DNA from 3 places in the Sphingobacterium sp. R2 genome. Region 2 is predicted to be linked to each of the others. Evidence: riboswitches for the same ligand, from Rfam matches in the RefSeq annotation. Region 2 holds a riboswitch; each other region holds the start of a gene.
The links. A riboswitch is a leader RNA that binds a small molecule or an ion and turns the genes downstream of it on or off. The one in region 2 is predicted to bind thiamine pyrophosphate.

Region 1 (4,216 bases), 1.4 Mb from region 2:
TGAGCGTTTGGATGTTGTGGCTGCTGAAAGTTCAGACGCTTGGAATAATGCTGGCACGGGTCACTCTGCCTTATGCGAGCTAAATTATACACCCGAACAGAAAGATGGTTCTGTAAAGATTGATAAAGCAGTGAAAATTGCTGAGCAATTTGAGGTATCTAAGCAGTTTTGGTCCTACCTCGTTGATAAAGGCGTCATTACCCAACCTGAAAATTTTATCCGTAGTATTCCACACCTAAGTGCAGTTTTTGGTGAAAAAGATGCTAAATTTCTAAAAACAAGATGGGAAACGTTAACCACCCAAAACTTGTTTAAGGGAATGGAGTATACTGAAGATGCTGAGTTGCTGAAATCATGGATTCCATTGATGATGGAGGGGCGTGATAAAAATGAAAAGATTGCTGCAACGAAAATGGATCTTGGTACAGATGTCAATTTTGGCTCATTGACACGTGATTTGATCACTAATCTTGCAAATAAAGAAAATATATCCATTTCGCTAAACCATGAAGTCATTGACATTGAACGTGAAGATGATGGTCGTTGGGAAGTGGAGGTCAAAGATTTAAAAACAGGAGTAAAGAGAGAAATCAAAGCGAAATTTGTATTTATTGGTGCTGGTGGACACTCCTTGCTGTTGTTGGAAAAATCCGGAATACCAGAAGCAAAAGGCTATGGTGGCTTTCCGGTAGGAGGCCAATGGCTACGTTGTGTGAATGATGAGATTATTAAAGCACATCACGCCAAAGTGTACGGCAAAGCTTCTGTGGGCGCTCCACCGATGTCTGTACCGCACTTAGATACGCGTTATATTGATGGCAAACAAGCTTTGTTATTTGGTCCTTATGCGGGTTTTTCCACAAAATTCCTCAAACAGGGTTCTTATTTCGATCTACCTGCTTCGATCAAGTTGTCGAATATCCGTCCGATGCTATCTGCCGGACTTGATAATTTGCCCTTGACCAAGTATTTGATCACAGAAGTCATGAAATCTCCGAAAGATAAACTGGAGTCATTGAAACAATTTATGCCCACAGCAAAATTGGAGGACTGGGTTATTGAGAAGGCGGGACAACGGGTTCAGGTGATCAAGAAAGATGAAAAGAGAGGTGGGATTTTGGAATTTGGAACAGAGGTCGTCTCTAGTTCAGATGGTTCTATTGCCGCGTTATTGGGTGCTTCTCCTGGCGCTTCTACCTCTGTCGCGATCATGATCAGCTTGCTGAAGAAATGTTTCCCTGAACGTGCTAAATCAGATGAATACAGGAAGAAGTTACGTGAGATGATACCATCACACGGGAAATCATTGAACGACGACGCACAGCTTTGTAAAGAAACACGTATACGCACACACAAAGCGTTGAAATTAATCGCTATCGATTAATCAGGCCCGACCAACAATATACTTGAGGGGTGCTTCGAACGGCTTCTGCCGTTCTAGGCTGAGATTATACCCAATAAAAGCGATTGTTCCTCTTTGTACAATCGCTTTTATATACCTGATCCAGGTAATGCTGGCGTAGGGATTTAATTTCAATAAAAACAGCTGTTTTCTCCCCGAAGGTTTATTATAAGATCGCACGCACTAATAAACAATTCGAATGACTCCCGAATCCATGATCGAAGCTTTGATAAAACAGATGCAACAAGCCACAGTGGCAGAATGGCTAGGTGTTTCTTTCGGCATTTTGCAAGTCTGGTTTTCACGGCAAAATAAATCAATCCATTATATTTTTGGCATTATAGGTATACTGATATCCGTATATGTATTATTTCACGCAAAACTGTATGCTGAAATATTGCTGCACCTGTATTATTTAGTCATGAGCATTTACGGCTGGATGTATTGGAAATATAGCAGTGACGCTGCTACGCCGATCACACGTTGTGAAAAGAAAGATTGGTGGATAGTATGCTTTATCTGCACCGCTGGTTTTTTGTTGTTCTATTTTGGATTGGTGCATTTAACAGACTCCGATGTTCCACTATGGGATTCCGCCGTTTCCTGCACCGCTTGGGCAGGAATGTGGTTGTTGGCAAAACGCAAAATAGAAAATTGGATACTGTTGAATATTAGCAATCTAATGGCCATTCCATTATTGATCCATAAAGGATTGTTTCTCTATTCCGGACTGACTTTGTTTTTATTTGTGATGGCATTTAGTGGATATTTAAATTGGAGGAAAATAATACGTGAAGAGAGATATGCAACTCAATAGTGCGGATATTGCCATTCTGAAAGACAGTCAGGCAAAAGGTATTCAGCAGAAATCTTTGTCGGATGAACAGTTGGAACTAATCTATCGCAGAAAATGGTTTAAAATCTGGATTCCCGTTGAACTGGGTGGATTAGGTTTAACGGTACCAGAAGGTCTGAATGTATTGGCTGATTTAGCGTATTGGGACGGCGGACTGGCCTGGACAGTGACATTATGTTCGGGAGCAAATCTTTTTGTCGGTTTTATTGATCGCGTTCTAGGCGATCAAATCTTTAAAATGGAACGGGTTTGTTTCGGTGGTAGCGGGCAGGCATCGGGCACAGCAACGCGCGATGGTGAACATTATCGACTCACAGGGTTTTGGAAGTACGCTACTGGGGCTCCACATTTAACCCATTTTACGTTGAATGCAACGATTCAGGAAGGGGGGAAACCCGTAATGGATGACAAAGGGAATCCACTTGTAAAATCATTTTTTGTCGATAGAGAACATGCGCTGGTTCATTATGACTGGGATACGTTCGGATTAGAGGTGACTGCCTCGCACTCTTTTTCGCTGCAGGACGTCCTAGTTGATGGTAAACAGTGTTTTGAAATCAATGCGGCGAAAAGCACACGCAGTGATCTACGCTATCAATATCCCTTTATGCCTTTTGCTGAGTTGACCTTGCTGGCCAATTTTATCGGGATGTATAAGCGATTTCTGGATTTGATTGAAAAACTGTTTGTGTTAAAAAGTAAAGCGTCCAATTGGGAACAGGCAGCGAGTAAAGCTGCTTTCGGCATGCTCGATGAGCTTCAACAGGATTACACCATACGAAAGGATGCTATCTTGCATTTGGCTGACCATTCTTGGGATAACCTCAGTAATGGTATCGATAATGCCACAATTTATGCGCAAATAGCCACGCAAAGCCGTGATTTTGTCTCTTCCATTTTAACGAATACCGTTAAACTCTATCCTCAGGCAGGGATTTTGGGGGCTGCCGTGGACCAAGAGATCAATATCATCTTCCGAAATATTTTTACTGCTTCACAGCATAAGTTGTTGCAGAAGAGTATATAGACAATAGCTTTGTTTTAAAAATTTTTTGTTACAAATGCTGCGTTATCTACAGATTTTCCGCTGCTAATTTTTGGTGTGCCAAAAGAAGAACCGCTAGTAACCAACTTGCCCGTTTTTACAGTGATTGCTCAGTGCTTGTTCAGTGCTTGTTCAGTGATGATTCAGTGACGAGTGAACAAGCACTGAACGAGTACTGGGTAACAATTGTTCTAAGGCTGTGCCTAGGGGTAAATTGGTATTTGGATATCTGCTATCTAATTGGTATATTAGCTATTTTTTCGCCATGAAATGGCCAACCGATTCGTATACATTGCTGAAAAATATTCGCGTGCCCACGTCAACACGGAGCTGGAGTTCGTAGCGTAAAAAAAAGGAGATCATCTCATTGAAATGTCTCCTTTTGTGTTCCCGGCGGGGGTCGAACCCACATCGTCAGAACCGGAATCTGAAATTCTATCCATTGAACTACGGGAACGTCCCGCAAAGATATATTATTTTCTAGATCTAACAAATATCTTTACGATAAAATTGTAACTTTTAGCAGGCAATTTTTAGCGATAATTAGCGCCGTTTTTTTGCATATAAATTTCACCCGCTCCTCGTTTTTTTTTAACTCAGTGCTAATGATTCATTTGTGCATACTTCGGATCAAAAAATGATGCTAGTTGACAGCAGGTTGGTTATGACCGCGGGTGGTATTGCGTGATTACAGAATGCAGGTATTCCTTGTCTATATGCGTATATATTTCGGTAGTGGTGATACTTTCATGTCCGAGCATGTCCTGTACAGCCCGCAGATCGGCCCCGCCTTCCACTAAATGAGAGGCAAAGCTATGGCGGAAGGTATGTGGGCTAATGTTTTTCTGTAACCCTATTTTTAAGGCAAGTTCTTTGATGATCAAAAAAACCATGACCCGGGATAATGCAGCTC
Region 2 (4,216 bases):
TATGTCGTTTCCATACCAAATGCCAGTACAGCATTCAACATAGACATCCAGGCATAAAAGTTAGAATAGATGCCGTAGACTGCGGCATCTTTAAATTTTCGCAGATAAAGCGGCGTCATCAAAAATCCTATCATTCTTGAAACGATAGTCGTTATACCATAGATGAAGGTATCGCTGAGAAATTTTTTGATTGTAGACACTGGGCTTAAGATTGAACTCTTTTAACTACTTCAAAATTGGAAAAGCCTTTCATTTCGCCTTCCTCTATTTCTACACTTTCAACAACCGCACCCTCTGGACCCTCCTTGCAGAACTCCAAAAGTGAATCAAGTGAAAATTCGTCACCTTCAGCCTCAATATAGACAGAACCGTCTTTTAAATTGACCACGAAGCCCCTCACACCAACTTGATCAGCAACTGCCTTAGTTGTTAATCTAAAATAGACTCGTTGTACTTTACCTCTTATTGAAATATTCAAATGTTTCATCTGTAACTTATTTTTTCTTCCATCTGTCAGATGGAGCAACCCATGACTATAATTTCATTCATATAGTCATGGGTTGTTCATTAAAAACAAAAGTACAGAAGTTTTGGGGAATAAAATACTAGACTAAGCGTTTTACCTTCACATCATCAGTTAAGCGCATATGTTCCATCCCCTGCAGCAAAACAACACCTGGCTTTTTACCCACCTCCAACGATCCATATTCGTCCTGAATATTTAACGCAATAGCGCCATTAATCGTGGCCCATTGGATAGTCTGTAAGAAATCAAGATCCTCGAAGTGTGCATGTAACACCTTTAGTTCATCCAGAATGGACAAGGTATCGTTGGAAGCTAAACTATCGGTTCCGATCACAATACGTTGTCCCGAATTTAAAAAGTTCTGTATTTTAGGTAGAGTCCCCTCAATATAAAGGTTAGCTTTCGGACATAAGCACCACGTGACGTCACGCCCCATACGCTCAACAAAATCAAAATCTTTTAAAGATGTATAGGTATTATGAACCAACAACAATTTATTTGGGTAAGGCAAATAAGGCAGATAAGATTGAATTGAATTTCTTGCCTGCGCTTTTATCGTATCTGCATTTTTTCCGATACTTTTATAAAAGTCTAAGAATTCGCCCATTTTATAACGGAACAACTTATTCTCTTCCTCACTTTCCTGATTATGAATACTGATAATGTTTGTTTCCGAAATTACTTTCTTGAATTTTTTAAAAAGTACTTTGGAGCAAGAATAGGGGGCATGTGGCGTGATAGACACATGGCCATTCCTAAACTCTTGGATCAGTGATTTAGCCTCCTTCAACTTAAAATCGGCTTCGTCCGGCTCAATTCCGATCACTTCTACAAATGTGTGATACAAGATTTCAGAATCGTCCTTCAATTTTGAAGAATTATCCGTATTAGCGTGATCGCCAACTGCGACAATACCATTTTCGTACATCTCTCTGTCGGCTTTTGCCATTGCTTCATCTATTTTTTTCATCGAAGCCGAACGCGTTGTCATCACCTTACTCAAAAAGCTCGGAAGCCCTGTACCTTTAGCAACGATACCTTTCATATGCGACAATTCAATGTGGCAATGCGCGTTGATGAAACCCGGAATTATAACCCCTTCGTATTTCTCGACCTGACCATTATCCATAGGTGTAAATGACGTTGGGTCAAATATACCTTGAATTACCCCCTCCTCATCTACCGCAACAATACCATCTTTTATCGGCATCGAGCTAATCGGCAGAATATAATTAGCGCTTAAATATTTTAACATATTATCTCCTCACTATCAATTTAGTAACTAAAATTTTTAGACTTGTATAAATACATACCACTAGTAGAAAAATCTATGCCAAGGTACCTAAAAAGAACAATATATACCAAAAACAACAATTTACATAAAATATTAACCAAAAAGAAATAACAACACAACTTCCCTTGTTTAATTTGTCATAAAATACTTCTTTATATCGCTTTTCAATTTTTAATCTATATATTCGCAGCATCAAATAGGGGTGCCTTGTTTTGTCAGGAACACAAATACAGGCTGAGATTATACCCAACAGATTAAATTCTGTACACCTGATCCAGATAATGCTGGCGTAGGGAGAGGTTAGTTAAATAGTGCGGTCATAGTAACCCCTTGCTATGATTTGTTTAACTCAAACAAAATACATTACCATGATCAAATTTTTGATTTGTAGCTCCTTAGCTACTATTTCGATGCAAGTTGCCATTGCGCAGCAAAATCTGACAATTAAAACTGTAGATAAGAGTAGCCAAAATCCTTTACAAAACGTTTCCGTATCTATCGATGGCCAAGCTTCCTTCCATGGTCAGTCAGACAACCATGGAATCATTAAGCTCCATCATATCAACACCGGGCAACATCACATTCAAATCTCCTCTATTGGATATAAAACATGGATCCGCAATGTAAACATAAAAGATAATATGGAAATACTGGTCGAATTAGAACCAACTACCATACAAATGGAAGAGGTGCTCGTCCAATCTACCCGCGCTAAAAGAAATGCGCCTACAACCTTCAAAAACATCTCAAAAGAGGAAATTACAAAAAACAATCTCGGACAAGATATCCCTTTTCTGCTTAACCAAACACCATCGGTACAGGTAAATTCAGACGCCGGAGCGGGCATCGGTTATACAGGAATGACCATCCGCGGATCAGATAATCAACGAATCAACGTAACGTTAAATGGCATTCCGCTAAATGATGCGGAGAGCATGGGCTCATTTTTTGTCAATCTTCCTGACTTTGCTTCTTCCACAGAGAGCATCCAAGTTCAACGAGGAATCGGCACCTCAACAAACGGGGCCGGATCATTTGGAGCTTCATTAAATATTCAATCCAATACATTGGCTGAACATCCCTATGCAGAACTTAACAATTCGTTCGGTTCGTATAACACATGGAAAAATACCGTGAAAGTGGGCACTGGACTGATCAATGACAAATTTGCATTCAATGCCAGATTATCCCGAATTAGCAGCGATGGCTATATTGAAAGGGGGAGTTCAGACCTACAATCTTTCTATGTAGATGGTGGTTATTATGGTAAGAAACACATCCTAAAAGGAATTGTATTCTGGGGAAAAGAAAAAACATATCAGGCCTGGAATGGCGTTCCCGAACCGTTAATTACTGGAGATCGGTCACGTATGGATGATTATGCCGATAACGCCCTCGAAATAGCAGGAGCTGAAAAAGATCGATTTATGAATGCTGGTCGAAACTATAACCTGTACACCTATAAAAATCAAACTGATAATTATACGCAAAAACATCATCAGCTTCATTACACCAATATCCTAAGTGACAAGGTAACACTTAATACCGCCCTCCATTACACCAGAGGTTATGGCTACTATGAAGAAATGAGATCTGCCGATAAATTGAGTAAATATGGTCTGCCTGATGTAATTATCGGAAAAGATACCATACAAAAAACAGATCTAGTGCGCAGAAGATGGTTGGACAACTATTTTTATGGTTTGACTTACTCCCTCAATTATAAACCCAACGATCAGCTGGAGATTACCTGGGGGGAGCCTACAATCAATATAGAGGAAAACATTATGGTCAAGTCATATGGGCACAATATGCCTCAACAGGATTTCTGGATGAAAACTACTACTTCGGAAAATCACAAAAAAATGATTTCAGTAATTTCCTAAAGATCGATTACAAATTGGACCAATGGATTCTGATGGCTGATGTCCAATATAGAAATGTCGACTATCACATGTATGGCGATGACGATAAAGTCAAAAACTATAACTATCACCCAAAATTCAACTTCTTAAACCCAAAAGCAGGCGCAACCTATCTTTTAAATGATTATTCAAATGTGTACGCTTCCTATGCCTTTGCACAAAAAGAGCCTGTTCGCAAAGATTTTATTGAAAAAAACAGCAGTTTACCTGATCCAACACCGGAGAAAATGCAGGATATCGAATTTGGTTACCGATTTGCAAACGAAAAACTTAACATCGGGTTGAATGGATATGGTATGTTTTACAAAAATCAGCTGATTCCAACTGGCGAAATCAGTGATACAGGTTCTCCGATTCGCCAAAATGTCAACAATAGCTATCGGATCGGCATCGAGTTCGATGTCTCATGGAACATCAATAAGCAGCTTAATTGGAAAGCAACTGCGAGTTTTAGCCAAAATAAAATCAAAA
Region 3 (4,216 bases), 2.7 Mb from region 2:
AATTTAGCCATAAACTCATCATCGCGACCGCTTAAGGTAAGAATGTCCGTCTGAAAGGGCTCCTTTTCCTTATCGCCAAGATAATAAACATCGATATTGGACAGATCAAGACGCCCATCTGCCGACAATCGTTCACCATGCTTGATATGTAGCATAGTCCCTGCAGCTCCTTTGACTTTAATTTTTGTAATTCCAGCCATATTCTGACCCATATCGAAAACATAAGTACGTTGGTCTATCTTTGTCACTGATTTGGGCTTATAGGACTTCACGAGCCGAATCGGTACCATCTGTTGGGAAACGATATGTGCAGATGGCGCATTTCTGTACTGAACAGCCTGCCAAGTTGAATCATCATATTTAGGTTTGTCCCAGCCGGGCATATCAAGTCGAGCATCATAATGCTCACCCGTATAAATATTGTTATAGATAATTGGACCGGTAGCTGTTTTCCACTGCTTATCCGAAACGACCGTCTCCCACGTACCGTCTGTATACTCGATTTTAAGCTCCAAACAGAATATTGGCCGGGCCCGCCACGGTGCTTGATGAAAATTCCAAACCGCCAGTGGCTGGTGATTATACCAGCCATTCCCCAAAACGACGCCAATCGCATTCGCACCTTGTTGTAGTTGTCCGGTAACATCCTCTACCACATACAGTGTTCTTCGATCAAATCGCGTATACATAGGATCAAGACGGTGGTCTCCAATGCGCACGCCATTAATAGAAAGCTCATATAATCCGGCAGCGGCAACATAAGCACGAGCCGATTTTATCCGCTTTTTGATAGTGAATTCAGTCCTAAAATACGGAGCGTTGCGCGCATTGATATCTTTATTGTCACTGATCCATTTTCCTGTCCAAAGATCCTTCCCCATCATTCCAGTCTCGAAAGATGCTATTGCTGAAACGCTGGAAATACCGTCTCGGTCCCATACTTTTACTCTCCAAAAGTATTTTATCCGCGGCTTTAACTCGGTACCATTATAGTGCACCAACATCGCCGAACTTAGCTGCTTTCCACTGTCCCAATGCGCTTTTACCCCATGTAACAATTCAAGGGAATCTTGCGCTAAAAGAATCTGATAAGCTTGCTGTAGGGCGCCCTTTCGCCGGTCTTCAAGGCGCCAGCTTAATCTCGGGTGGGATGCGTCAATGCCTAAAGGATTGACCAGATGTTCGCATGTCAACTTTACAGCCTTGCAGTTATTCTTGGATTGTGCATAGGCAGTACTTGCCATACACAATATTATTATCAATAAAATTCTACGCATTAAAGGATATAATTCTTGGTTACTGTTAAATTGTTTTAGCTGATTAAAAAACTAATATATCAAATATTTCGCAAATCGCGACCTGTACTTTCCTGCTGTATATATGAGGCATTTAAATTAAAATTCTTGCAACTTTCACAAAAATAATACTATCTTCGTTTTAACTTTAGGGGTGTCTGCTTGTGCAGGCTGAGATTTTACCCTTAGAACCTGATCCGGATCATACTGGCGTAGGGAAAAGTGAGCTGTCTAACAGGTGCATTGCTGTACCTTCGTGTAGCCATTCCTAAAGTTTAACCAAAAAAATTAAGGAATGGAACTTACAATAAATCATCAAATTCGATCTTTCGACCCCGCTCCTTCTTCACTTGAGGAACTATTGGTTTTGGAACTATCTGGCAAAACCCAAGGTGTTGCTGCTGCCATCAACAACCATGTTATACCTAAGGACGATTGGGCTAAAACAACACTCAAACCTCACGATCAAATCATCTTAATAACCGCATCGCAAGGCGGATAATGATTAAAAAAAATCACCCTAATCATTCACTTCAATTCAGAAAAAATGACAGCTGAAACAATTACGCAATCCCCTTTTCCCAATTCAAAAAAAATTTTTGTACCTGGAACACTATTTCCTATTCAAGTGGCTATGCGCCAAATTTCTTTAAGTCCAACCAAATTAAGCAATGGACAAGTAGAAATTAATCCCCCTATTACAATCTACGACACCTCTGGTCCATATACCGATGAGAATTTTCAGATCGATATCCGAAAAGGTCTCCCCCGGCTTCGCGAACAATGGATATTGAATCGCCAGGATGTCATACAGCTGGCGGGCATCAGCTCTGAATATGGACAACAACGCCTTTCTGATCCAACGTTGGATGAACTCCGATTTGCCTATAGTCATAAACCAAAAGTAGCCTCTGCCGGGAGTAATGTCACCCAATTACATTATGCAAAGCAAGGTATCATTACGCCTGAAATGGAGTACGTAGCTATCCGCGAAAATCAACATATCGAGCAGCTAGTAGCCAGCACCCCCGGAATGGATCATCAGCATACAGGCCAAAACTTTGGTGCCAGAATCCCTAGAAAAACGATTACTCCCGAGTTTGTCCGCGAAGAGATCGCTGCCGGGAGAGCGATCATTCCCAATAACATCAATCACCCTGAAAGTGAACCCATGATTATCGGGCGCAACTTTCTTGTTAAAATTAATGCCAATATTGGCAATAGCGCTGTAAGTTCAAGTATAGAGGAAGAAGTTGAGAAAGCGGTATGGGCCTGTCGTTGGGGAGCCGACACGATCATGGATCTATCCACCGGTAAAAATATCCATGAAACCCGCGAGTGGATCATCCGCAATTCACCAGTTCCAATCGGTACCGTTCCAATCTATCAGGCATTAGAAAAAGTAAAAGGTGTGGCCGAAGACCTTACTTGGGAGATTTTTAAAGACACTTTGATCGAACAGGCGGAACAAGGTGTTTCATACTTTACTATACACGCCGGTGTATTGCTTCGCTACATTCATCTTACAGCAACACGAGTAACTGGTATCGTCTCAAGGGGTGGTTCTATCATGGCCAAATGGTGTCTTTTTCACCACAAAGAAAACTTTCTCTATACCCATTTTGAGGAGATTTGTGAGATCATGAAACGATATGATGTTGCTTTTTCACTTGGCGATGGTCTCCGTCCAGGAGCTATTGCGGACGCCAACGATGCGGCTCAATTTGCTGAGCTCGAAACACTGGGCGAACTCACCAAGATCGCCTGGAAACACGATGTTCAGGTAATGATAGAGGGCCCCGGCCACGTGCCCATGCAACTGATCAAAGAAAATATGGACAAACAACTGGAATGTTGTAATGAAGCCCCATTTTATACCTTAGGCCCGCTTACTACCGATATCGCTCCGGGGTATGACCATATTACTTCGGCGATTGGAGCTGCAATGATCGGTTGGTACGGTTGTGCCATGCTTTGTTATGTCACCCCAAAAGAACATCTCGGATTACCAAATAAAAAAGATGTTAAAGATGGTGTGATCACGTACAAACTAGCCGCACATGCTGCTGATTTGGCCAAAGGACACCCTGGAGCGCAGTATCGTGACAATGCTTTAAGTAAAGCGAGATTTGAATTTAGATGGGAAGATCAATTCAATCTTTCCCTAGATCCGGATACCGCACGTGAGTATCATGACGAAACCTTGCCTGCAGATGCAGCTAAAGTAGCTCATTTCTGTTCCATGTGTGGCCCCAAATTTTGCTCCATGAAGATTACGCAGGAAATACGGGATAGTGCAGCGCAGGGTATGCTTGAAAAATCGCAAGAATTTATCGCACAGGGTAAAGAACTCTATTTATGATCATTGCACTAACGCCAGAAGAGACCATACATGCTGAAAAAGCGGTTATCCATACCCTTCTTGAGAAGGGGCTCGATATCCTGCACTTACGCAAATATCATTTTACAGATTTACAAATGGCAAGATATGTAGAATCAATAGATCCTGCATATCTTGAAAAGTTAGTTCTTCATTCTCACCCTCACCTATCGACGGAACTCGGGATCTCACGCATTCATCGGAATGAATGGAGCAGACAGCATAGTCCCTCCAATCAGGTGAACACTACAATTATTTGCTCGACATCTGTACATGATATTGCGGCATTCAACAAACTGGATAAATGCTGGACCTATGCTTTTCTAAGTCCGATATTTCCAAGTATTTCAAAAAAAGAATACGGAAGGTATAATGCTCAACTGAATCAGCTTCCAAATCGCGTTAATTTTACTGTTCGTCTGATAGCACTTGGCGGAATAAACCAAGCTAACTGTCTCCTCCCGTTGCAGGAAGGGGCAGAGGGAATAGCCTTGTACGGCGCTTTATGGCAGCATCCCGACCCAATTCAAAATTTCATTGC

Region 1: another riboswitch for thiamine pyrophosphate. It lies ahead of pnuC (nicotinamide riboside transporter PnuC); the one in region 2 lies ahead of VXM68_RS07365 (TonB-dependent receptor plug domain-containing protein).
Region 3: another riboswitch for thiamine pyrophosphate. It lies ahead of thiS (sulfur carrier protein ThiS); the one in region 2 lies ahead of VXM68_RS07365 (TonB-dependent receptor plug domain-containing protein).

Annotation. Positions count from the first base shown of each region.
Region 1 covers NZ_CP142884.1:3,215,812-3,220,027, forward strand. Annotated here, with positions in the region: gene VXM68_RS13270 (malate:quinone oxidoreductase) at 1-1,384, shown strand, start outside; TPP riboswitch at 1,400-1,544, shown strand; gene pnuC (nicotinamide riboside transporter PnuC) at 1,641-2,219, shown strand; gene VXM68_RS13280 (acyl-CoA dehydrogenase) at 2,194-3,285, shown strand; tRNA gene VXM68_RS13285 (tRNA-Arg) at 3,689-3,760, opposite strand; gene xerD (site-specific tyrosine recombinase XerD) at 3,966-4,216, opposite strand, start outside.
Region 2 covers NZ_CP142884.1:1,777,330-1,781,545, reverse strand. Annotated here, with positions in the region: gene VXM68_RS07380 (lipopolysaccharide biosynthesis protein) at 1-200, opposite strand, end outside; gene VXM68_RS07375 (acylphosphatase) at 206-487, opposite strand; gene VXM68_RS07370 (amidohydrolase family protein) at 606-1,781, opposite strand; TPP riboswitch at 2,009-2,134, shown strand; gene VXM68_RS07365 (TonB-dependent receptor plug domain-containing protein) at 2,189-3,706, shown strand; gene VXM68_RS07360 (TonB-dependent receptor) at 3,619-4,216, shown strand, end outside.
Region 3 covers NZ_CP142884.1:4,459,993-4,464,208, forward strand. Annotated here, with positions in the region: gene VXM68_RS18725 (family 78 glycoside hydrolase catalytic domain) at 1-1,244, opposite strand, end outside; TPP riboswitch at 1,436-1,531, shown strand; gene thiS (sulfur carrier protein ThiS) at 1,591-1,797, shown strand; gene thiC (phosphomethylpyrimidine synthase ThiC) at 1,843-3,657, shown strand; gene VXM68_RS18740 (thiamine phosphate synthase) at 3,654-4,216, shown strand, end outside.